3 regions of the Pseudomonas sp. GW821-FHT04D07 genome follow, and region 2 is predicted to be linked to each of the others. Evidence: predicted binding sites of a transcription regulator. Region 2 holds the regulator's gene; each other region holds the start of a gene.

Region 1 (7,290 bases), on a different contig from region 2:
ACGACACCGCCGTGGCGGTCAACCAGGGCGGCAAGCGCAAGGGCGCGGTCTGTGCCTACCTGGAAACCTGGCACATGGACATTGAAGAGTTCATCGAGCTGCGCAAGAACACCGGTGATGATCGTCGTCGTACCCACGACATGAACACCGCCAACTGGATCCCTGACCTGTTCATGAAGCGCGTCTTCGATGACGGCAAGTGGACCCTGTTCTCGCCATCGGAAGTGCCGGACCTGCACGACCTGACCGGCAAGGCCTTCGAAGAGCGCTACGAGTACTACGAAGCCCTGACCGAGTACAACAAGATCAAGTTGTTCAAGGTCGTCCAGGCCAAGGACCTGTGGCGCAAGATGCTCTCCATGCTGTTCGAAACCGGCCACCCATGGCTGACCTTCAAGGACCCGTGCAACCTGCGCAGCCCGCAGCAGCACGTGGGCGTGGTACACAGTTCGAACCTGTGCACCGAGATCACCTTGAACACCAACAAGGACGAGATCGCCGTCTGCAACCTGGGCTCGATCAACCTGCCGAACCACATCGTCAACGGCCAGTTGGACAAAGCCAAGCTGCAACGCACCGTGAACACCGCCGTGCGCATGCTCGACAACGTGATCGACATCAACTACTACTCGGTGCCACAGGCGAAGAACTCCAACTTCAAGCACCGTCCGGTCGGCCTGGGCATCATGGGCTTCCAGGACGCGCTGTACCTGCAGCACCTCCCTTACGGTTCGGATGCCGCCGTCGATTTCGCCGACAAGTCCATGGAAGCGGTCAGCTACTTCGCGATCCAGGCCTCCTGCGACCTGGCCGACGAGCGTGGCGCCTACGAGACGTTCCAGGGTTCGTTGTGGTCCAAGGGCATCCTGCCGCTGGACTCGCAACAGATCCTGATCGAGTCCCGTGGCCAGAAGTACATCGATGTCGACCTGACCGAAAGCCTGGACTGGGCACCGGTTCGCGCCCGTGTGCAGAAAGGCATTCGTAACTCCAACATCATGGCCATCGCACCGACCGCGACCATCGCCAACATCACTGGCGTCTCGCAGTCGATCGAACCGACCTACCAGAACCTGTATGTGAAATCGAACCTGTCGGGCGAATTCACCGTGATCAACCCGTACCTGGTTCACGACCTGAAGGCTCGCGGTCTGTGGGACTCGGTCATGATCAACGACCTGAAGTACTACGACGGTTCCGTGCAACAGATCGAACGCATCCCGCAAGAGCTCAAAGAGCTGTATGCGACCGCCTTCGAAGTGGAAACCAAGTGGATCGTCGATGCCGCCAGCCGTCGCCAGAAGTGGATCGACCAGGCGCAGTCGCTGAACCTGTACATCGCCGGCGCTTCGGGCAAGAAGCTCGACGTGACCTACCGCATGGCCTGGTACCGTGGCCTGAAGACCACCTACTACCTCCGTGCCCTGGCCGCGACCAGCACCGAGAAGTCGACCATCAACACCGGCAAGCTGAACGCTGTTTCCAGCGGCGGCAACCACGGCGACGATTCGGTCCTGGCGGCACCTACCGCGCCAGCCGGTCCGGCCCCGGTGCCAAAGGCCTGTGCAATCGACGAGCCGGATTGCGAAGCTTGCCAATAAGCTGAGCGAGACCCGCGCCTTACCGCGCGGGTTGAGAAACCCCCATCAGGCCTTGGGCTTGGCGGGGGTTTTCTTTTGCCTGCCTTTTTTGCAGGCGCCGGTTTGCCGGTGATGGCGCCCTCCAGGCCAGCAAAAGCTTCGCTGGCAAGATCGGCAGGCACAAAAAAGCCCCATTCAAGGGGCTTTCTTGTTCAGCGTTTTCAGCCAAGCCGCATCACGCCATCTGGATGATGGTCTGCATGATGCTGCTCTGGGTGGAGATGGTCTTGGCGTTCGCCTGGTAGTAGCTCTGGCCTTTGATCAGGTCCACCAGCTCGCTGGTCAGGTCGACGTTCGAAGCTTCCAGGGAACCGGAAAGGATAGAACCGTTGGTGCCGACCGTACCGCCGTCGAAGGCCGGCTGACCGGACGAGAACGTCTCTTTCCAGCTGGTACCGCCGACCGCCTGCAGGCCTTGCTCGTTGGTGAAGCTGGCCAGGGCCACCTGACCAATCGCCTTGTGCTGCTGGTTACTGAAGTTGGCGGAGATCACACCGGTGGCATCGATGGTGATGTCAGTGATCTGGCCGGTGGCATAACCATCGTTGGTGATGGCGCTACGGGCGGTGGTGGCGTTGAACTGGGTGGTTTTCGAAAAGTCGACGGCAATGCCGGCGGCGTTCGCGCTCGCGCCGTTCGCGGCCCAGACACCCGCGGTCACGGTGCCGGGCACCCAACCGGTAACGGTGATGCTGGTCTGGCCGGCGACACCGCCGATGCTCGCCAACTTGCCCGCAGAGTCAAAAGTCACAGCCACCGGAACAGGGTCGGTGGCGCCACCCACCGTTGCTGCCGTGCCGTCAGGGTTGCGACCATCAATCAAAGAATAGACGTTCCAGGTATTGGAACCGGTCTTGACCGCATACTGGTCCAGGGAGTGGGAATTGCCCTGGGTGTCATAGATGGTGGTGCTGAACGGCTTGGTGTAGGTCGCGGTATTGGTCGCATCGAACGGTGCGGCAATCACCGCCGACGTGGAGTCGAGGTTGAGCGTCGAGCCAATCTTGGTAGTGGTCTGCGGCGACAGGTTCGAGGTGTCGATCCGCAGGTTGGTCAGTACACCCGGAATGATGTTGCCGTTGGCATCGGCGGCATAGCCTTGCAGTTTCGCGGTGCCATCGGTGTTGGTGACGTAGCCGTCCTTGTCGGTCTTGAAGGTACCGGCACGGGTGTAGCTCAGCGAACCGTTGCTGCTCAGGACGAAGAAGCCGTTGCCTTGCACGCCCATGTCCAGCACGTTGCCGGTGCTGTCCATGCCGCCGTTGCCGAAGTTCTGCGAGACGTTGGCCAGGTTCACACCATTACCGATGCTCTTGGCACCGGTGCCCAGCTTGGTCGCCGAGTACACGTCGGCGAATTCCGCACGGGACGACTTGAAGCCGGTGGTGTTGACGTTGGCAATGTTGTTGCCGGTGACGTCAAGTTGCTTGCTGGCCGCAGAGAGACCGCTCAAACCGATATTGAAAGACATGGTTCACTCCTTACTTCGTGTTGGTCGGCTCTTACAGGCCAATGGTCTGGACTTTGGACAGAGCAATACTGCCCAGGCCCGCCAGGTTGAGCATCATTTCGCCGCCGTTCTGACCCAGGGTCACGCTGCTGACCGTCGCTGGCAGGTTGGTCGTGAGCGCCGTGGCCGTGCCACTGATCGGCGCGGTGGCATTGAAGGTGTAGGTGCCGCTGGTCAGCAGGGTGCCGGCATCGTTCTTGCCGTCCCAGGTGAACGCGGCGTTGCCAGCGGCCTGGGAGCCCATGTCGATGGTCCGGACCACGGTGCCGCTGGAGTCGCTGATTTTCAGGGTCACATCGCTGACGGAACTTGGAACCACTGCCGTACCGCTGAAGGTCTTGCTGGTATCGACCACGGCCTGGGAGGTCGGCACGATGACCGAACGCCCAACCATCGACGAGGCCTGCAGCGCCTGGGACGACGTGAAGGAGCTGGCGATATTGTTCACGCTGGTGTTGAGCGTCTGGATACCTTCCAGGCTGCTGAACTGGGCCAACTGCGCGACGAAGGCACTGTTGTCCTGGGGGTTGAGCGGGTCCTGGTTCTTCAGCTGAGTCACCAGCAATTGCAGGAACGCGTCCTTGCCCAGGGTCTGGCCGCCGGCGGCGCTGCTGATGGCATTGCCCAGCGCATCAGTACTGCCGGTGCTCGCCTTCTGGGAGTTGGCAATGATCGTATCAAGTGTCGAATTACCACTCGACGAAGTGCTGGAAACCGTCATAGGAATCGTCCCTTATCACTGACCGAGGGTCAGGACCTTCTGCATCATGGTTTTGGCGGTAGTCATAATGTCCGCATTGGTCTGGAACGAACGGCTGGCGGAAATCATGTCGGCCATTTCCTGAACCACGTTGACGTTCGGGTAATAGACATAGCCGTTGGCGTCAGCCGCCGGATGGTTCGGCTCATAACGGGCCTCCAGGTTGCTGGGGTCCTCGACCACGCCCATGACCTGGACGCCGGCACCCGCCCCGTCCTGGTTCTGGAACAGCGAGTTGTCAGTCTGACCCTGGCCGTTCTGGAACATGGTGGCGAACACCGGGTGCCGGGCGCGATAGGTCTGGTCCATGCTCGACGAGACGGTGTCGGCGTTGGCGATGTTACTGGCGACGGTGTTCAGGCGAGTGGTCTGGGCACTCATGCCGGTACCGGCAATGTTGAAAACGCTGGCTAGGGACATGACTTATTCTCCACGCAGGGCTGAAACCAGCCCTTTGAATCGTGCGTTCAGCAAGGTGAAGCTGGCCTGGAAATCGACCGAGTTCTTCGCATAGTTCGATTGTTCGATCTGCGCATCCACGGTGTTCTGGTCGAGCGACGGCTGCATCGGCGTGCGGTACTGCAGCGTGGCATCGCCGTTGCTCAGACCTTCGGCTTCGATATGGCGTGTGTTGGTGGTGTTCAGCGCGAAACTGCCGTTCTTGGCCTTGTCGCTCTGCTCAGCGAGCACCGAGGAGAAGTCCATGTCCCGAGCCTTGTAGTTCGGGGTATCGGCGTTGGCGATGTTGTTCGCCAGAACTTCGGCGCGCTGGGCGCGGAAGCCCAAGGCTTGCTCATGGATACCCAGCGCTTTATCGAAGTTGATGCTCATGTCGGGAAACCTTTAGCGGGTTGACCTGGTTTTGTGAAACAGGCTTTTCATTGCAAGTGACAAAGCAAGGCCCATGCCAGTTTTTCAATGCTGGTAAATCAAGGGCTTGCGGGCAGGTGGCGGGCGGCAATGCCAGAAAAGCGGCAAGGCATTTCCGCCGAGTGCCGGTAAAGCGGCAAAAGCGTCGCAAAAAAAACGGGAACCCGTCGGGGTTCCCGTTTCGTGCAGGACTTGGCGCCTACTTGGCCTGGTAGATGATTCCCGGGCTGCATTGCACCATCTGGTAATGATCCGGCAGCCCATTCAAGGCTTCCGAGGCGCCGAGGTACAGGTAGCCTCCCGGTTTCAAGGTACCGTGGATACGCAGCAGAATGTCTTTCTTCACCTCGGCGGAGAAGTAGATCAACACGTTGCGGCAAAACACGATGTCGAACTTGCCCAGGCTCGCATAGCTGTCCAACAGGTTGAACGAGCGAAATTCCACCCGGCTGCGAATCGGCGCCTTGATCGCCCAGCGTCCCGGCCCCTTGGGGTCGAAGAAGCGTTGCAGACGCTCGGGCGACAGGCCGCGGCCGATGGCCAGGCTGTCGTACTCGCCGCTCTTGCAGTTGGTGAGCATCAGCCCGGACAGGTCGGTGGCGACAATCTGCGTGCCCCCCTTCAACTGCCCCATGTTGGTCCGCTCGAACTCGTCGATCGACATCGAGATCGAATAGGGTTCCTGCCCCGACGAACAGGCCGCCGACCAGATCCGCAGACGCTGGCCGGGGCTGGCCTTGATCATTTCCGGCAACACCTTGTTCTTCAGGACCTCGAAGGGGTAGGTGTCGCGAAACCACAAGGTCTCATTGGTGGTCATGGCATCCACCACCTGCTCGCGCAAACCGCTGCGGGGCTGGGTCTGGATCCGCTGGACCAATTCGCCAAGGGATTTGAGCCCCTGCTGTTCCATCAATTTATTGAGACGGCTGGAAACCAGATACTGCTTGTTTTCACCGAGCAGAATGCCACAGGCCTTTTCCAGGAAGACCCGGAACTGTTCAAAATCCAAATTACCCGTAGACAAATGATGCCGCCTCTACAATCGTTCGTACCGTCAGGAACGGAGGTCCCTGATCGCTTATTCTGCTGCCTTGATCCGACCGACTACCCGTGCTGCCAGGTCATCGGGTCGGAACTTGGCCAGGAAATCATCGGCACCGACCTTCTTGACCATTGCCTGATTAAAGACCCCTGACAAGGAAGTATGCAGGATGATATGAAGTTTTTGCATGCGTGGGTCGTTGCGGATCTCGGCCGTCAGAGTGTAGCCATCCATTTCAGGCATTTCGATGTCGGAAATCATCATCAGAAATTCCTCTTCCGGCTTCTTGCCCTCCTCGACCAGCTTACGCAGGTAGTCCAGCGCCTGCCGGCCGTCGTTCAACGCCACCACTTCCACGCCCACGGTCTGCAAGCAACGCGTGACCTGCTTGCGCGCCACCGACGAGTCATCCACCGTCAGCACCCGCATGGAAATCGCCTTGGCCTGGGTCTCGACATCGACCACCCCATGAGAGATGGACTCGGAGGTCGGCGAAACTTCGGCAAGGATTTTCTCGACGTCGATGATTTCCACCAACTGGTTGTCGATCCGGGTCACGGCGGTCAGGTAGTGATCGCGTCCGGTGCCCTTGGGCGGCGGATGGATCTCCTCCCAGTTCATGTTGACAATGCGCTCCACCGACTTCACCAGGAAACCCTGGGTCTTGGTGTTGTACTCGGTAATGATCACAAACGGATTACTTTGATCCTTGAGAGCGCCCGACCCGGTGGCCATCGCCAGATCCAGGATGGGAATGGTTGCCCCGCGGATATTCGCCACGCCACAGACCACCGGGCTGGATTTGGGCATCAGGGTCAGCTTGGGGCACTGCAGCACCTCCCGCACCTTGAACACGTTGATCCCGTACAACTGCTGACCGTCCAGACGAAACAACAACAGTTCAAGGCGATTCTGCCCGACCAGTTGCGTACGCTGGTTCACCGAATCCATCACACCCGCCATGCCAGCCACCTCTCACACAAGCTTCATGATCCGACGCTTATTCAGCACTAAACGGCACGAGCCTTGCTTTTTATACTGTTATGAAAGCACAAACGACATTTTTTCGACGCCTGACATCACAGTACCGCAGATTGCTCTGGGTCTTGGCGGTTTTATGCAGTCTGAACCCCGGCGGCCCTGCCTTTGCCGACTCAGCGACCCTGCCTGATCAGCTTATCGGCGTGACCCAAGGCTTTCTTGAGTTCACCGTAGAAGACTATCTGGCGACCAGTCAAACCGAAGGACGCTACGAAATCCAGGTCAACCAGCTCGATCCGCGCCTACGCCTGGCCGCTTGCGACAAGGAATTGACAGCCAGCCTGGAAAGCCCTGCCATCCCCATTGGTCGGGTCACGGTCAAGATCCGCTGCGAAGGTAACTCGCCCTGGACCGTGTTCGTACCGGCCCAGGTCAAGCTGTTCCGCAATGTGGTGGTCAGCACGCGCCCGCTGAAACGCGCCGG
Region 2 (7,290 bases):
GCGGGCGGCCAGCCGCCTGGGTGCGCGCCCGGTGCCGACCTGCGAAGTGCCGGTGCTGTTCTCGGCGGAATTGGCCGGTGGTTTGTTCGGCAATTTCCTTTCGGCAATCTCCGGCGGCAACCTGTACCGCAAGTCGTCATTCCTCGAAGGGGCAATGGGCCAGCGCCTGTTCCCGGAATGGTTGACCCTCGACGAGCGTCCGCACCTGATGCAGGGCATGGGCAGCTCGGCCTTTGACGGCGACGGCCTGGCGACCTATGCCAAGCCGTTCGTCGAAAATGGCACCCTGGTCTCCTACGTGCTGGGTACCTACTCGGGCCGCAAGCTGGGCCTGCCGAGCACGGCCAACGCCGGTGGCGTGCACAACCTGTTCGTCACCCATGGGGTCGAGGACCAGGACGCGCTGATCCGGCGCATGGGCCGCGGCCTGCTGGTGACCGAGTTGATGGGCCATGGCCTGAACATGGTCACCGGGGATTATTCGCGCGGTGCGGCGGGCTTCTGGGTCGAGAATGGCGAAATCCAGTTCCCGGTTCAGGAAGTGACCATTGCCGGCAATATGCGCGATATGTTCAAGCAGATCGTCGCGGTGGGCAGCGATCTGGAACTGCGCAGCCATATCCGTACCGGTTCGGTATTGATCGAGCGGATGACCGTCGCCGGTAGCTGATTGCACTGATTAAAAAGGCGCGCCATCCGTTGGATGGCGCGCCTTTTTTGTGGCGTTTTACACGCCCGCAATGGCCTGACTGAAACGCCTGTTGGCGAAGGGTGTAGGCGCGAGCTTGCTCGCGATGGACGTCAACGATAATGCGGGGAACCTGGTGCCCCTTGGTGTCAGGGCTACCATCGCGAGCAAGCTCGCTCCTACAGAGTACGTGGCAGGCCGGCGTTATTCGCCTTCGTCGAAATAGTTGTTGATCAGCTTGACCAGCGCGGCCATCGCATCGTCTTCCTGCTCGCCTTCGGTCTTCAGGTGGATCTTGGTGCCTTTGCCGGCCGCGAGCATCATCATGGCCATGATGCTCTTGCCGTCGACCATGCTTTCCGGTGTACGCCCGGCGCGGATCTGGCAGGGGAACTGGCCGGCCACGCCGACGAACTTCGCCGAAGCGCGGGCATGCAGACCCAGTTTGTTGATGATTTCAATTTCCAGAGCGGGCATCGCGGTGGTGGTCCTTTCAGCTAAGGTCGCGGTGGCGGACCTGGACGTTCTTCAGGGATTGTTGCAGGGCCTTGCCCAAGCGTTCGGTGAGGTAGACGGAGCGGTGATGCCCGCCCGTGCAGCCGATGGCAATAGTGACATAAGCCCGGTTGCTGGCGGCAAAACGCGGCAACCATTTGAGCAAATAACTGGAAATATCTTGGTACATTTCCTCGACGTCGGCTTGTGCGGCCAGGTATTCGGCCACCGGTTGGTCGAGCCCGGACTGCTCGCGCAATTCCGGTTTCCAGTAGGGGTTGGGCAGGCAACGTACGTCGAACACCAGGTCGGCATCCACCGGCATTCCGCGCTTGAAGCCGAACGATTCGACCAGGAAGGCGGTGCCTGGTTCCGGCTGGTTCAGCAGGCGCAGCTTGATGGTGTCGCGCAGTTGGTAGAGGTTCAGGTGGGTGGTATTGACCTTGAGGTCGGCCAGGTCCGAGATCGGCCCCAACAGGTTGCTTTCGTCGCGAATGGCCTCGGCCAGGGAACGATTGGCATTGCTCAGCGGGTGGCGGCGACGGGTTTCGGAAAAACGCTTGAGCAGGGTTTCTTCGTCGGCGTCCAGGTACAGCACATCGCACTGGATGTGCCGGCTGCGCACTTCATCGAGCAGTTCCGGGAAGCGCGACAGGTGGCTGGGCAGGTTGCGCGCGTCGATGGAAACGGCCACCAGCGGTTGCGCCAGCTCGGTATGGATCAGCGCGCGCTCGGCCAGTTCCGGCAGCAGGCCGGCCGGTAGGTTGTCAATGCAGTAGTAGCCGCTGTCCTCGAGGACATCGAGGGCGGTACTTTTACCCGAGCCGGAACGACCACTGACGATGATCAAGCGCATGGTCAGTGACCACTCTGCTCGTCCAGGACCACCTGATACAGGGCCTGGTTGGAGGTTGCACCGCGCAGCTTGTCACGCACGTCCTTGCGGTCGAGCATGCTGGCAATCTGCCGTAGCAGCTCCAGGTGGGCATCGGTGGCGGCTTCCGGGACCAGCAGGACGAACAGCAGGTCAACCGGCGCGCCGTCGATGGCATCGAAATCGATGGGGGCGTCCAGATGCATCAGGGCGCTGATGGGTGCCACGCAACCCTTCAGGCGGCAGTGCGGGATGGCAATGCCATTGCCGAAACCGGTCGAGCCGAGTTTTTCCCGCGCGATCAGGCTGTCGAAGACATCCTGCATCGCCAGATAAGGAACTTCCTGGCTGATCAGGTTGGCAATTTGCTCGAGGGCTTTCTTTTTACTGCCGCCCGGCACGTTCACCAAGGAACGGCCGGGGGTCAGGATGCTTTCAAGTCGGATCATGGATGGGTATCAGCGACCTGTACCTTGGAGCAGGTGCAGGTTCTTTTCCTTATGCTTTTTCAGTTGTCGGTCCAACTTGTCGGTAAGCAGGTCGATCGCCGCATACATGTCGTCATGCTCGGCGTTGGCGACCACTTCACCGCCGTGGATATGCAAGGTGGCTTCGATTTTCTGCTTCAGTTTTTCGACGGCCATGGTCACCTGTACGTTGGTGATCTTGTCGAAATGACGCTCCAGTCGGTCGAGTTTCTCGCCGATGTAAGCACGCAGGGGTTCGGTCACTTCCAGTTGGTGTCCACTGATATTGACTTGCATACAGCTTCTCCTTCGTTGCCAGTGCATAACGCGGCAGGCGATTGCCTGCCACAGTGCTACGCCCTGAAAGTCACCGATCGGCGACTTTCAGAAAGCAGCCCAGACGCTGTAACGCGGCCCCGTCCACTACATCAGTCGCTTCCGCTCGCTGGAGGGGGCGATCCCCAGGGACTCACGGTATTTGGCGACGGTACGACGGGCCACCTGAATGCCTTGTGCCTCCAGTAAACCAGCGATCTTGCTGTCACTCAACGGCTTTTTCTGATTTTCCGCTGCAACCAGTTTCTTGATGATCGCGCGGATCGCCGTGGACGAGCATTCGCCGCCTTCGGAGGTGCTGACGTGGCTGGAGAAAAAGTATTTCAGTTCATAGATACCGCGGGGGGTATGCATGAATTTTTGCGTGGTCACCCGGGAAATCGTCGATTCGTGCATGCCCACCGCTTCGGCGATGTCATGCAGGACCAACGGTTTCATCGCCTCGTCACCGTACTCCAGGAAGCCGCGCTGGTGCTCGACGATCTGGGTGGCGACCTTCATCAGGGTTTCGTTGCGGCTCTGCAGGCTCTTGATGAACCAGCGAGCTTCCTGCAACTGGTTGCGCATGAAGGTGTTGTCGGCGCTGGTGTCGGCACGCCGGACAAAACCGGCGTACTGCGGGTTGACCCGCAGGCGGGGTACCGATTCCTGGTTCAGTTCCACCAGCCAGCGCTCGTTGTCCTTGCGCACGATCACGTCCGGCACCACGTATTCGGCTTCGCTGGACTCGATTTGCGAGCCCGGGCGCGGGTTGAGGCCCTGGACCAGTTCGATGACCTGGCGCAGTTCGTCTTCCTTGAGCTTCATGCGCCGCATCAACTGGCTGTAGTCGCGGCTGCCGAGCAGATCGATGTAGTCGCTGACCAGGCGCTGGGCTTCGGCCAGCCAAGGCGTGCGGGCCGACAGCTGGCGCAGTTGCAGCAACAGGCATTCACCGAGGTTGCGCGCGCCGATGCCGGCCGGTTCGAATTGCTGGATGCGATGCAGCACCGCTTCGATCTCGTCCAGCTCGATATCCAGCTCCGGGTCGAAGGCGTCGAGGATTTCCTCGAGGGTCTCGTCCAGGTAGCCCTGATTGTTGATGCAGTCGATCAGGGTTACGGCGATCAGCCGGTCGGTGTCGGACATCGGTGCCAGGTTCAGTTGCCAGAGCAGGTGGCTCTGCAGGCTCTCGCCGACCGAGGTGCGGGTGGTGAAGTCCCACTCGTCGTCATCGTTGCTTGGCAGGCTGCTGGCGCTGGTCTGGTAGACATCTTCCCAGGCGGTGTCGACGGGCAGCTCGTTGGGAATGCGCTCGTTCCAGTCGCCTTCCTCGAGATTGTCCACCGTCGGCGCGGTTTCCTGCTGGTAGGACGGTTCTTCGACCTCGGTGTTGGGTTTGTGCTCGGCGTTGTCGGCCAGCGGGTCGGTATTGTCGAAGTCGTCGCCTTCTTCCTGGCGTTCGAGCATCGGATTGGACTCCAGGGCCTCCTGGATTTCCTGCTGAAGGTCCAGGGTCGACAATTGGAGCAGGCGGATGGCCTGTTGCAGCTGCGGTGTCATCGTCAGCTGCTGGCCCATTCTCAGGACTAGCGATGGTTTCATGGCAGGGGCTTAACACCTTATTCGCCGGCGCGCATGCGCCATCCACTCTACAGGGCGCCGGGGCGCCAAACATAAGCAAATTATATGCCTGAAACCCGAGCCTTTGCCTAGAGCGTTGTAACAATAAAAATTGTGTGGTTTTTATTGAACGGGGCGCGCTCTGGCGCTTGATCCTTTGCCTCGATGTTTACAGGCGGAATTCGTGGCCCAGGTAGACTTCCTTGACCAGTTCGTTGGCCAGGATGGTGGCCGAATCGCCTTCGGCAATCAGCTGTCCATCATTGACGATATAGGCGGTTTCGCAGATGTCCAAGGTCTCGCGGACGTTGTGGTCGGTGATCAATACACCGATGCCCTTGGCCTTGAGGTGATAGATGATCTGTTTGATATCGCCTACGGAAATCGGGTCAACCCCGGCGAAGGGTTCGTCGAGCAGGATGAATTTCGGCGCGGTGGCCAGGGCGCGGGCAATTTCCACGCGACGCCGTTCGCCACCAGACAGGCTCATACCGAGGTTATCGCGGATGTGGCTGATGTGGAATTCCTGCAGCAGGCTTTCCAGCTCCTTGCGGCGAGCGTTCTTGTCGATGTCCTTGCGGGTCTCGAGGATTGCCATGATGTTGTCCGCCACCGACAGCTTGCGGAAAATCGACGCTTCCTGGGGCAGGTAGCCGATCCCGGCGCGCGCGCGGCCGTGCATGGGCTGGTGGCTGACGTCCTGGTCGTCGATCAGCACGCGACCCTGGTCGGCCTGGACCAGACCGACGATCATGTAGAAGCAGGTGGTCTTGCCGGCACCGTTGGGGCCGAGCAAGCCGACGATCTGCCCGCTGTCGATCGACAGGCTGACATCACGCACCACCTGGCGACTTTTGTAGGCCTTGGCCAGATGCTGGGCTTTCAGGGTTGCCATTACTGCGCCTTCTGCTGTTCGGTTTTCTGCTTCGGCTGGATGACCATGTCGATGCGTGGGCGCGGCGCGGTGATCGCGCTACCGTTGGCGCGACCGGCCTGGGCAATCTGCTTCACCGTGTCGTAGACGATTTTCTCGCCTTCGGTGGTGTTGCCGTCGTTGATCACCTTGGCCTTGTCGATCAGGATGATGCGGTTCTGCTGAGCGTGGTACTGGATGGTCACGCCATAGCCCTGCACCGGCTTCGGATCGCCGACTTTCTGCAGTTGCTCGAAGTAGGCCAGGTTGCCCACGGAGGTCACCACGTCGATGGCGCCGTCCTTGGTCCGGGTCAGCGTCACGGTGTTGCCCTTGACGATCATCGAGCCTTGGGTAATGACCACATCGCCCTTGTAGGTGGCGATGCCTTGCTTGTCGTCCAGTTGAGCGTCGTCGGCTTGGATGCGGATGGGCTGCTGGCTGTCGGTCGGCAGTGCCCAGGCGCTCACGCTTCCCAGTGCCGCACCCAGGCCAAGCAAAATAGGGAGGGTTTTAACGAGACTCATACTGTCCTCTTACATTGGACAGCAGGTGTATCCGGCTGTCGTTCAAATACGCTTTCATTCCCTTGCCAGTGGTCACGCCGTCGGCACCGTCGATTCTAACGGCTTGCTCGGTCTGCGCATATTGCTTCTGTGGGAATACTGTCATTCGACTGCTGGTAATGATCACTTCCCGCTGTAGTTCGTCAGTGCGCGCCACCCGTACCGAGTCGATCAGTTCGATCTCGGTGCCGTCCGGGTTGACCTCGGCGTGCTCGCTCTGGACGTGCCAGGGATAGACCGTGCCACGGTAGATGTGCATGTCGGGCTTGGTCACCAGGGTAACGTCGGAAGCCTTGAGGTGTTCGACCTTGTCACCGGTCAGGTCGTACTGGACCCGGCCGTCCGGCATGTACTGAATGCTGTGGGCGTTAATAGCGTAGTAGTCGATCTGGGTTTCATCGACCTGCGCCATCGGGCGCTCGAGGAAGCGTTCCGGGCTGATGTTCCAGTAGCCAACAGCCGCGAAAATCGCAGCAATGACAGCGAACAGCAGAATGTTGCGAATTTTCTTGCTCAGCATAAATAGCTCTACAGGTAGGCGGCGTGAGCCGCTTCAAGGCTGTCCTGGGCTTGCAGGATCAGCTCGCAGAATTCGCGGGCGGCGCCTTCGCCACCCCGGGCCCGGGTAATACCGTGGGCGTGTTCGCGGACGAAGCTGGCGGCGTTGGCCACCGCCATGCCCAATCCGACGCGGCGGATCACCGGCAGGTCCGGCAGGTCGTCACCCAGGTAGGCGACCTGTTCATAGCTTAGATTGAGCTGGGCGAGCAGGGCGTCGAGCACCACCAGCTTGTCCTCGCGACCCTGGTAGACATGGGGGATGCCGAGGTTCTGCGCGCGGCGTTCGACCAGTGCGGTCTTGCGACCGCTGATAATAGCGGTTTGCACGCCGGCGGCCATCAGCATCTTGATGCCCTGGCCGTCGAGGGTGCTGAACGACTTGAATTCGCTGCCGTCTTCGAGGAAGTACAGGCGGCCATCGGTCAGCACGCCGTCGACGTCGAAGACCGCCAGCTTGATGGCTTTGCCGCGTTGCAACAGATCGTCGTTCATTTACATCACTCCCGCGCGCAGCAGATCGTGCATATTCAGGGCGCCCACCGGGCGATCTTCGCCGTCGATCACCACCAGCGCGCTGATCTTGTGGTCTTCCATGATTTTCAGGGCTTCGGCGGCGAGCATCTCGGCCCGTGCGGTCTTGCCGTGGGGAGTCATGACGTCTTCGATCAGGGCCGTGTGAATGTCGATGGTGCGGTCCAGGGTCCGGCGCAGGTCGCCGTCGGTGAAGATCCCGGCCAGGCGCCCGTCGGCTTCGACGATCACGGTCATGCCGAGGCCTTTGCGCGTCA
Region 3 (7,290 bases), on a different contig from region 2:
TTGCTCAAGAATGAGATGGATCTACAGTTGCGTAACGAGGGGCGCAAGGAAGTCGACGGCGCGGCCCTGGATTTTGAATTCAAACAGTAAAACGGCCCACCCGGCACGACGCTTCGTCGGTGACTGCCCGGTCATGGGCCTTATCCGTGAAAAACAATTGTGCGACCAATTTTAAACAGCCGTTTTAGCGGTTACTCTGTCCTCCACACACCTTTTTCCCTGCCAGGAGCGTGTCGTCATGAAGTGCCGTGAGGGCTGTGGCGCTTGTTGCATTGCCCCTTCCATCAGTACGCCGATTCCTGGCATGCCTAACGGTAAGCCGGCGGGAGAACGTTGCGTGCAACTCTCGGTCGAAGGTCTGTGCGGCTTGTTTGGCAAACCTGAACGGCCCTCTGTGTGTGGGGCTTTCCAGGCCGATCCCGAGGTCTGCGGCAGCAGCCGGGAAGAGGCGATCCGCCTGATCGGCTGGTGGGAGCAAATGACAGCGGCGTGAGGTGTGTTCAATGAACGGAACTTCGACAATAAGGAATAAAACAATGAGTTCGCTGCATCGAATGGCTGTGGTTTGTGGTTTGACTGTCCTGTTGAGCGGTACCGCGTATGCGCAGAACTGGGAAACGGCCAAGGATCAGGACGGTATCAAGGTCTCCCTGAGTGAAGTGGCCAACTCCCAGTACAAGGCCTACCGTGGCGTGACCCTGATCAAGGCGCCCGTGGCGAAGATCCAGGCGCTGCAGGAAGACGTGGTCGGGGCCTGTGCCTGGATTCACGAGTGCAAGTCGCAGAAGCTGCTGAAAAAAGACGGTGATCTGAGCTGGACCTACACCCAGTTCAAGGCGCCGTTCCCGGTCACTGATCGCGATTCCATCTTGCAGATCACCACCACCAAGGGCGCTGATGGCAGCCTGACTCGCACGCTCAAGGAAGTGCCGACCTACCTGCCGGAAGAGAAAGGTTATGTCCGTGTCGCCCAGGTGGAGGGCTTCTGGAAGCTGGTGCCCAAGGACGGTGGCCTGACCGAAGTGACTTACCAGGTGCACACCGAGCCGGGCGGCAGCGTGCCTTCGTGGCTGGCCAACAAGTTCGTGGTCGATGCACCGTTCAATACCCTCAAGGCCCTGAAGGAACGCGCCGAGAAGTGAGAGGCTGATCAACTCGGCTTGTCGGACATTGTGGGAGCCGGACTTATCCGCGAAGAGGCCCTTGAGGTCGCCAAAAGCTTCGCGGGCAAGCACCGCTCCCACATCAGGTTATTGGGCGTTCTCCGGGGCCCATACCTTTCACATCCGGTTGAACGATCTCCCATGCTCTACAGTCCAGATACTGTAAGCCCCTTGATGGGCTTTACCGAGGAGGCACCGATGAGCAAGTGGGCAGTTACCTTCGTCGACGATCATGGCGTGCAGGACACGGAGCACTTCGAATGTGCCAGCCAACCGGACCTGGAGCAGGCGGCGCGCTTGATTCGCGCCAAGCTGTTGCCGGTTCCCGCCGCGCTTGACCTCAATGATCTGGAAGGCCGTACCCCGGACCCGACGGTCAAAAGCCTGAAGGATCAGAACAGCATCCAGATCCTCAGTATCACGCCTTTACCCTGACCGCGCTTTTTCCTCTGCACTCCCTCTGGCAGAGGTGATGTCATCGCGCTACTCTGCAAGGGAGATCAGCGAATGATTCGCTATAGGTCTGGTCTTGTCAGCTACATGCTTGTTTCCCGGTTGTCGTATCGCCAGCGCCGTTCGGTGCCTGGTTCGGGAGTACGGAAAGTCTATCCAACGCTTGCTGAGGAGGACGTTTCATGAGCACAGCCTATCAAGAAGACATCAGCAGCAACGTGCTGCGCCGCATGAAAGAAGGCGGTTTTGATTTCGCACGCATCCATCCCATCGAGTTCTATGCCGTTTTCCCGGACGAGGAGCGGGCGCGCAGGGCGGCAGGCAAGTTTCGCGGTGAATCCTTGAATGCCCAGGTCAGTGTTCGTGACGACGGTGCCTGGTACCTGGAGTTGAGCAAGGTGATGTACGCCACCTATGGCGGTATCGGTGACTTCGAACAGAACTTCGGGGCGGTGGTCGAGCCTCTGGGCGGCACCATCGAAGGTTGGGGCGTCAAGCACCCGGTACGGGCGCTTAATTGAGAGACTTCCTTCCACCAGCAGCGGCTGACCCAAGGGTCGGCCGTTTTTGTTTGTTGCGCACAAAAAAGGGCCGCCCGGGCAGGTGGGTAAACTCTGGCTATGCTGGTGGATAGGCAAAGCCTGCTTCGCAATGAGGCGCTGCTGTTTGTATTGGGGCGTTTACTGCACAGTGATGGTGCGGCGCAGGTTGGATGATTATCCAACGTGTTGATATTAAAGCGTTTATGCCGATGGCACGGGCCTTGCGAAGGCCCTTGTGACCGGGTGACAAGGAGCACGGCATGATCCGCACCTATTTTGACGAGATGTACGATGCCGGCGGCCAGGTCCGCCCGCATTACCGGGAGTTTGCTCGTTGGCTGGCCGATACTCCCGAGGAGTTATTGGCACAACGGCGACGTGAGGCCGATCTGCTGTTTCATCGCGCCGGGATTACTTTCACCCTCTATGGAGACGAACAAGGCACCGAACGCCTGATTCCGTTCGATACCATTCCCCGCAGTATTCCCGCCAGTGAATGGCGCGTCGTGGAGCGCGGTTGTATCCAGCGGGTCAAGGCGCTGAACATGTTTCTCGCCGACCTCTACCACGAACAACGCATCATCAAGGCCGGGATCATTCCCGCCGAACAGGTCCTGGCCAACGAGCAGTACCAATTGGCGATGCAGGGCCTGAACCTGCACCGTGATATCTACTCGCATATTTCCGGGGTCGACCTGGTCCGTGATGGCGACGGCACCTACTACGTCCTGGAAGACAACCTGCGTACCCCCAGCGGCGTGAGCTACATGCTCGAAGACCGCAAGATGATGATGCGCCTGTTCCCCGAACTGTTCGCTGCCCAGCGCATCGCGCCCATTGACCATTACCCCAACCTGCTGCTCGACACCCTGAAAAGCTCCAGTCCGCTGGACAACCCGAGCGTGGTGGTACTGACGCCCGGGCGCTTCAACAGTGCGTTCTTCGAGCACGCGTTCCTGGCTCGGGAAATGGGTGTGGAGCTGGTGGAGGGCGCCGACCTGTTCGTGCGTGACGACAAGGTCTTCATGCGTACCACCGACGGCCCGAAACAGGTGGATGTGATCTACCGCCGCCTCGACGATGCGTTCCTCGATCCGCTGGCCTTCAACCCCGACTCGATGCTCGGCGTGCCTGGCCTGTTGTCGTCCTACCGGTCCGGCAATGTGGTATTGGCCAATGCCATCGGCACCGGGGTGGCGGACGACAAGTCGGTGTACCCATTCGTTACCGACATGATCCGTTTTTACCTGGACGAAGAGCCGATTCTGCAGAACGTACCCACCTGGCAATGTCGCAAGCCCGAGGAGCTCTCCCACGTGCTGGCGCACCTACCGGAATTGGTGGTCAAGGAAACCCAGGGCTCGGGCGGCTACGGCATGCTCGTGGGGCCGGCGGCGAGCGCCGCGGAAATCGAGAATTTCCGCGCTCGGCTCAAGGCCAAGCCCCACGCTTATATCGCCCAGCCGACGTTGTCCCTGTCGACCTGCCCGACCTTTGTCGAGAGCGGCATTGCCCCGCGCCATATCGATCTGCGTCCATTTGTCCTCTCCGGTCGTGAGACCCGCGTGGTGCCGGGCGGGTTGACCCGTGTCGCACTGCGCGAAGGCTCCCTGGTGGTGAACTCGTCCCAGGGCGGCGGCACCAAGGACACCTGGGTGGTCGAGGATTAAGGAAGCCTGACATGCTAAGTAGAACTGCCTCGGATTTGTATTGGATGTCGCGTTATCTGGAGCGCGTGGAAAACCTCGCGCGGATGCTCGACGTGAGTTATTCGTTGTCGTTGATGCCGCAGGATGGTCGTGGCGACGGTCTGCATGAAATGGCCATGCCGTTGTTGATCACCGGCACCCTGGACGATTACCTGGAACGCCATGGCGAGCTGCACGCTGACCGGCTGCTGCATTTTTTCGCCCTGGACGCGGCCAACCCGGCGAGTATCTTCAGTTGCCTGCGGGCGGCGCGGGCCAGTGCCCATGCGGTGCGTGGGCGGATTACCGCAGACATGTGGGAAAACATCAACGCCACCTGGCTGGAAATTCGCGGCATTGCCGACCAGGGCTTGGGGCGCTATGGCATGAGCCGTTTCTGCGAGTGGATCAAGGAACGTTCCCATCTGTTCCGTGGGGCGTCCTACGGCACCATCATGCGTAACGATGCCTTTCGTTTCATTCGCCTGGGCACCTTTATCGAACGGGCCGACAACACCCTGCGCTTGCTCGATGCCCGCTACGACATGGCCGGCGACCAGGCCGACGCGGTCAGCGACGGCACGGCCCACGCCTATTACCAGTGGAGTGCGTTGTTGCGGGCCTTGTCGTCGTTCGAGGCCTACACCGAGATCTACCGTGACGCCCCGGGCGCCCGGCAGGTCGCCGAACTGCTGTTGTTGCGTGCCGATGTGCCGCGCTCATTGCGCGCCTGCACCGAAGAAATCGACCAGATCCTCGCCAGCCTGCCGGGTATCAACGGCCGGCCGGCCCAGCGCCTGGCCGCCGAGATGGATGCGCGACTGCGCTACACCGGTATCGATGAGATCCTCGATGAAGGCCTGCACACCTGGCTGATCGAGTTTATTCCCCTGGTTGCCGAACTGGGCAACGCCATACACAGTTCTTACCTGGAGGCTGCATGAGACTTTCCATTAGCCACGAGACCACCTATCACTACGAGGATCAGGTGCGGGCGAGCATCCAGTATTTGCGTCTGACCCCCCACGACAGCGAGCGCCAGCACGTGCTCAGCTGGCAACTGAACCTGCCGCGTCCGGTGCGGGCGCAGCTCGACCCGTTCGGCAATATCCTGCATGTGCTGACGCTGGACGAGCCCCACGAAGCCATCATCATCGGCGCCCGGGGTCAGGTGGATATCGATGAGCAGCGCGAGGCCGAGCACGAGAGCCAGTCGGCCTTGCCGTTCTTGCGCATGACCCGCCTGACCGAGCCGGACGATGCCTTGCGCGGCTTCGCCGACAAGCAATGCCGCAAGCGACGTGACCGTAGTGCCTTGATTGACCTGATGCACGCGCTGAACCAGCACATGGCCTACACGCCAGGCGCCACCGAAGTCGACACCAGCGCCGCCCAGGCCTTTGCCCGGCGGGCCGGGGTGTGCCAGGACCATACCCATGCGTTCCTGGCCTGCGCGCGCAGCCTGGGGATTCCGGCGCGTTATGTGTCGGGGTATCTGTACAGCGAGAACAGCGAGCATCTGGCCAGCCATGCCTGGGCCGAAGCCTGGCTGGACGACGCCTGGTACAGTTTCGATGTGACCAACCAGTTGTCCCGGCCGGAGCGCCATCTGAAACTGGCGGTGGGCCTGGATTACCTCGACGCTTGCCCGGTGCGCGGCATGCGCCGGGGTGGCGGTTGTGAGCAGATGCACGCCAAGGTGCTGGTATCGCCGACGCCGATCCTGTCGGTGCAGCAGCAGTAAGGTCCTAGGCTCTGTACGATAACTGCCTGCGCGACGATCATGCTGCGTTAAAAACAGGCTCGGATGCTCATTTAGTGGACTAAACTCCGCTTCCTCGCCTGTTTTTGCCTTGCCTGATCGCCGCTCGGCGAGTTCTCGTACAGGTCCTAGATCGGCTGTTTGCGTTTGGCCATGTGCTTCAAGTACGCCACCAACTGATCCAGTTCGCCATCCGGCAGCACCGCCGGCGCGAACGCGGGCATCTTCGCCTGTGGCCAGTGCCGCAGGTTCTGCGGGTCACGGATATAGCGCTTGAGATAGCCGGCGGCGAAGTATTCGGTGGGGTTGTAGGGTACGTTCAGGTCCGGTCCGACCTGGGCATCCCCGGCGCCATTGAGCCGATGGCAGGCCAGGCAGTTTTTCTGAAACAGCGCAAAGCCCTTGTTCACTGGATCATTGGCCGCCAGCTTCGGGTCCGGCCGCAGGGCCGGGAAACGTTCGGCCACAGGCGCCAGGCGCTTGATGCTCGCCATCTGATAGGGCCATTGTTCAGGGCTGATATGGCCCGCCTGCGGGTCTGTCCAGACCAGGTAAAAGGGGCCAGCACTGGGTTTGCCTTCAGCCAGTGGCGGCCAGGGCTTGCCCGGATCCTCCACCGCCAGCCAGGCTTGGGCACCTTGGCGACTCAATAGTGGGGCGGCACCCATCTCGGCGGCAAAACCATCCAGCGCCACCGCCTGCAGGTGGTCGTCGGCCTTGATCCCTTCCAGCAAGGCCGCTATTGGCACCGCGCGATAGGTCATGTCGCGCTTGTAGGAGACATCATCCTTGACGGTGATGGTCTGGGCCTGGCCCAGCAGCTCCTCGGTTTGCCAGGTCCGGATACCGCTGCCCTGGGGCAGTTCCAGTTGCGCGGCATAAAGGGTAGGGCAGAGCAGCAGGGTCGTGAGCAGTATCAGCGGCTTCATTCGGTAGGGGGACCTGTCGGGGCGGCCTCATCGGCGTTATTGCGCAAATCGAGAATCAGCGCGCGGTCGCGGATCTCCTCCACCGCGCGATTCACATCGATGATGCCCGCCTGGGCGGAACAACTGATGAGCGGCGCGGGAATGACAATCCAGTGGCGCATGAGTCTCTCTCCATTGAGTCATGGCTCAAGATTGGCACACAAAACCGCACTTCGGTAGTGAACCGATGAAGGTCGCGCTGGGGTTGCCGGGAAACACGCCACAGCGCGTCTAGCCGATCACTTTGGTGAGGTTCGGCAGGATCAACAATAATGTGGTGGCGATGACGATGAGACCGGCTTGACGGATTTTCGAATGTTTGAACATGGCGGACTGCCTTTTGTTGTTATTCCTGACGACGACTACTGACAACAATGCTGCTGGAGAGATGCCTCGGCAAAACCCGACGGCCATCACTACAGGCTTAACCTTAGAGCCCGCGTCACACTTGACTTAGAACCATTTCGTATCAACTGATCAAAATATCTTTTTAAAAAGGCATGAGGCATATCGCCAGCCGCCTAGCGGGCCTTTTGCTAGACGCGTGCAAGGGTGAAAAGCGCTTGTCCCTTAGCCGACTACCGTTCGTCCGAGTGTGAGGATCAGCGCCGTTCAACCGCCCGTTCGCCGGTTTACCGGCTAGCTGAACCGCAGCTTGCGACAGTGCGTTCTGTGCTTGCCTTGAGCGCGGGTTTCAAGGCAGGCTCGGGTTTC

The links. Region 2 encodes sigma-54, which starts transcription at its own class of promoters, with help from an activator protein. Its sites were predicted from a motif close to ANTGGCATNNANNTTGCTNT; they were not measured.
Region 1: a site for sigma-54 is predicted at 4,803-4,822, ahead of flgB (flagellar basal body rod protein FlgB). Genes of this name have one in related genera too.
Region 3: a site for sigma-54 is predicted at 2,367-2,386, ahead of AC07T0_RS12425 (circularly permuted type 2 ATP-grasp protein). Genes of this name have one in related genera too.

What each region holds. Positions count from the first base shown of each region.
Region 1 covers NZ_JBWKTH010000041.1:15,279-22,568, reverse strand. The annotation lists gene AC07T0_RS29550 (ribonucleoside-diphosphate reductase subunit alpha) at 1-1,601, shown strand, start outside; gene flgE (flagellar hook protein FlgE) at 1,816-3,111, opposite strand; gene flgD (flagellar hook assembly protein FlgD) at 3,143-3,871, opposite strand; gene flgC (flagellar basal body rod protein FlgC) at 3,887-4,330, opposite strand; gene flgB (flagellar basal body rod protein FlgB) at 4,334-4,741, opposite strand; gene cheR (protein-glutamate O-methyltransferase CheR) at 4,980-5,807, opposite strand; gene AC07T0_RS29520 (chemotaxis protein CheV) at 5,862-6,788, opposite strand; gene flgA (flagellar basal body P-ring formation chaperone FlgA) at 6,869-7,290, shown strand, end outside.
Region 2 covers NZ_JBWKTH010000006.1:136,412-143,701, reverse strand. The annotation lists gene pmbA (metalloprotease PmbA) at 1-670, shown strand, start outside; gene AC07T0_RS10610 (HPr family phosphocarrier protein) at 893-1,165, opposite strand; gene rapZ (RNase adapter RapZ) at 1,182-2,039, opposite strand; gene ptsN (PTS IIA-like nitrogen regulatory protein PtsN) at 2,042-2,506, opposite strand; gene hpf (ribosome hibernation-promoting factor, HPF/YfiA family) at 2,516-2,821, opposite strand; gene AC07T0_RS10590 (RNA polymerase factor sigma-54) at 2,948-4,444, opposite strand; gene lptB (LPS export ABC transporter ATP-binding protein) at 4,632-5,357, opposite strand; gene lptA (lipopolysaccharide transport periplasmic protein LptA) at 5,357-5,902, opposite strand; gene lptC (LPS export ABC transporter periplasmic protein LptC) at 5,889-6,461, opposite strand; gene AC07T0_RS10570 (KdsC family phosphatase) at 6,470-6,994, opposite strand; gene AC07T0_RS10565 (KpsF/GutQ family sugar-phosphate isomerase) at 6,995-7,290, opposite strand, start outside.
Region 3 covers NZ_JBWKTH010000008.1:4,754-12,043, forward strand. The annotation lists gene AC07T0_RS12400 (hypothetical protein) at 1-90, shown strand, start outside; gene AC07T0_RS12405 (YkgJ family cysteine cluster protein) at 239-493, shown strand; gene AC07T0_RS12410 (START domain-containing protein) at 537-1,142, shown strand; gene AC07T0_RS12415 (hypothetical protein) at 1,362-1,598, shown strand; gene AC07T0_RS12420 (ribonuclease E inhibitor RraB) at 1,799-2,137, shown strand; gene AC07T0_RS12425 (circularly permuted type 2 ATP-grasp protein) at 2,419-3,828, shown strand; gene AC07T0_RS12430 (alpha-E domain-containing protein) at 3,840-4,790, shown strand; gene AC07T0_RS12435 (transglutaminase family protein) at 4,787-5,590, shown strand; gene AC07T0_RS12440 (cytochrome c) at 5,737-6,537, opposite strand; gene AC07T0_RS12445 (hypothetical protein) at 6,534-6,698, opposite strand.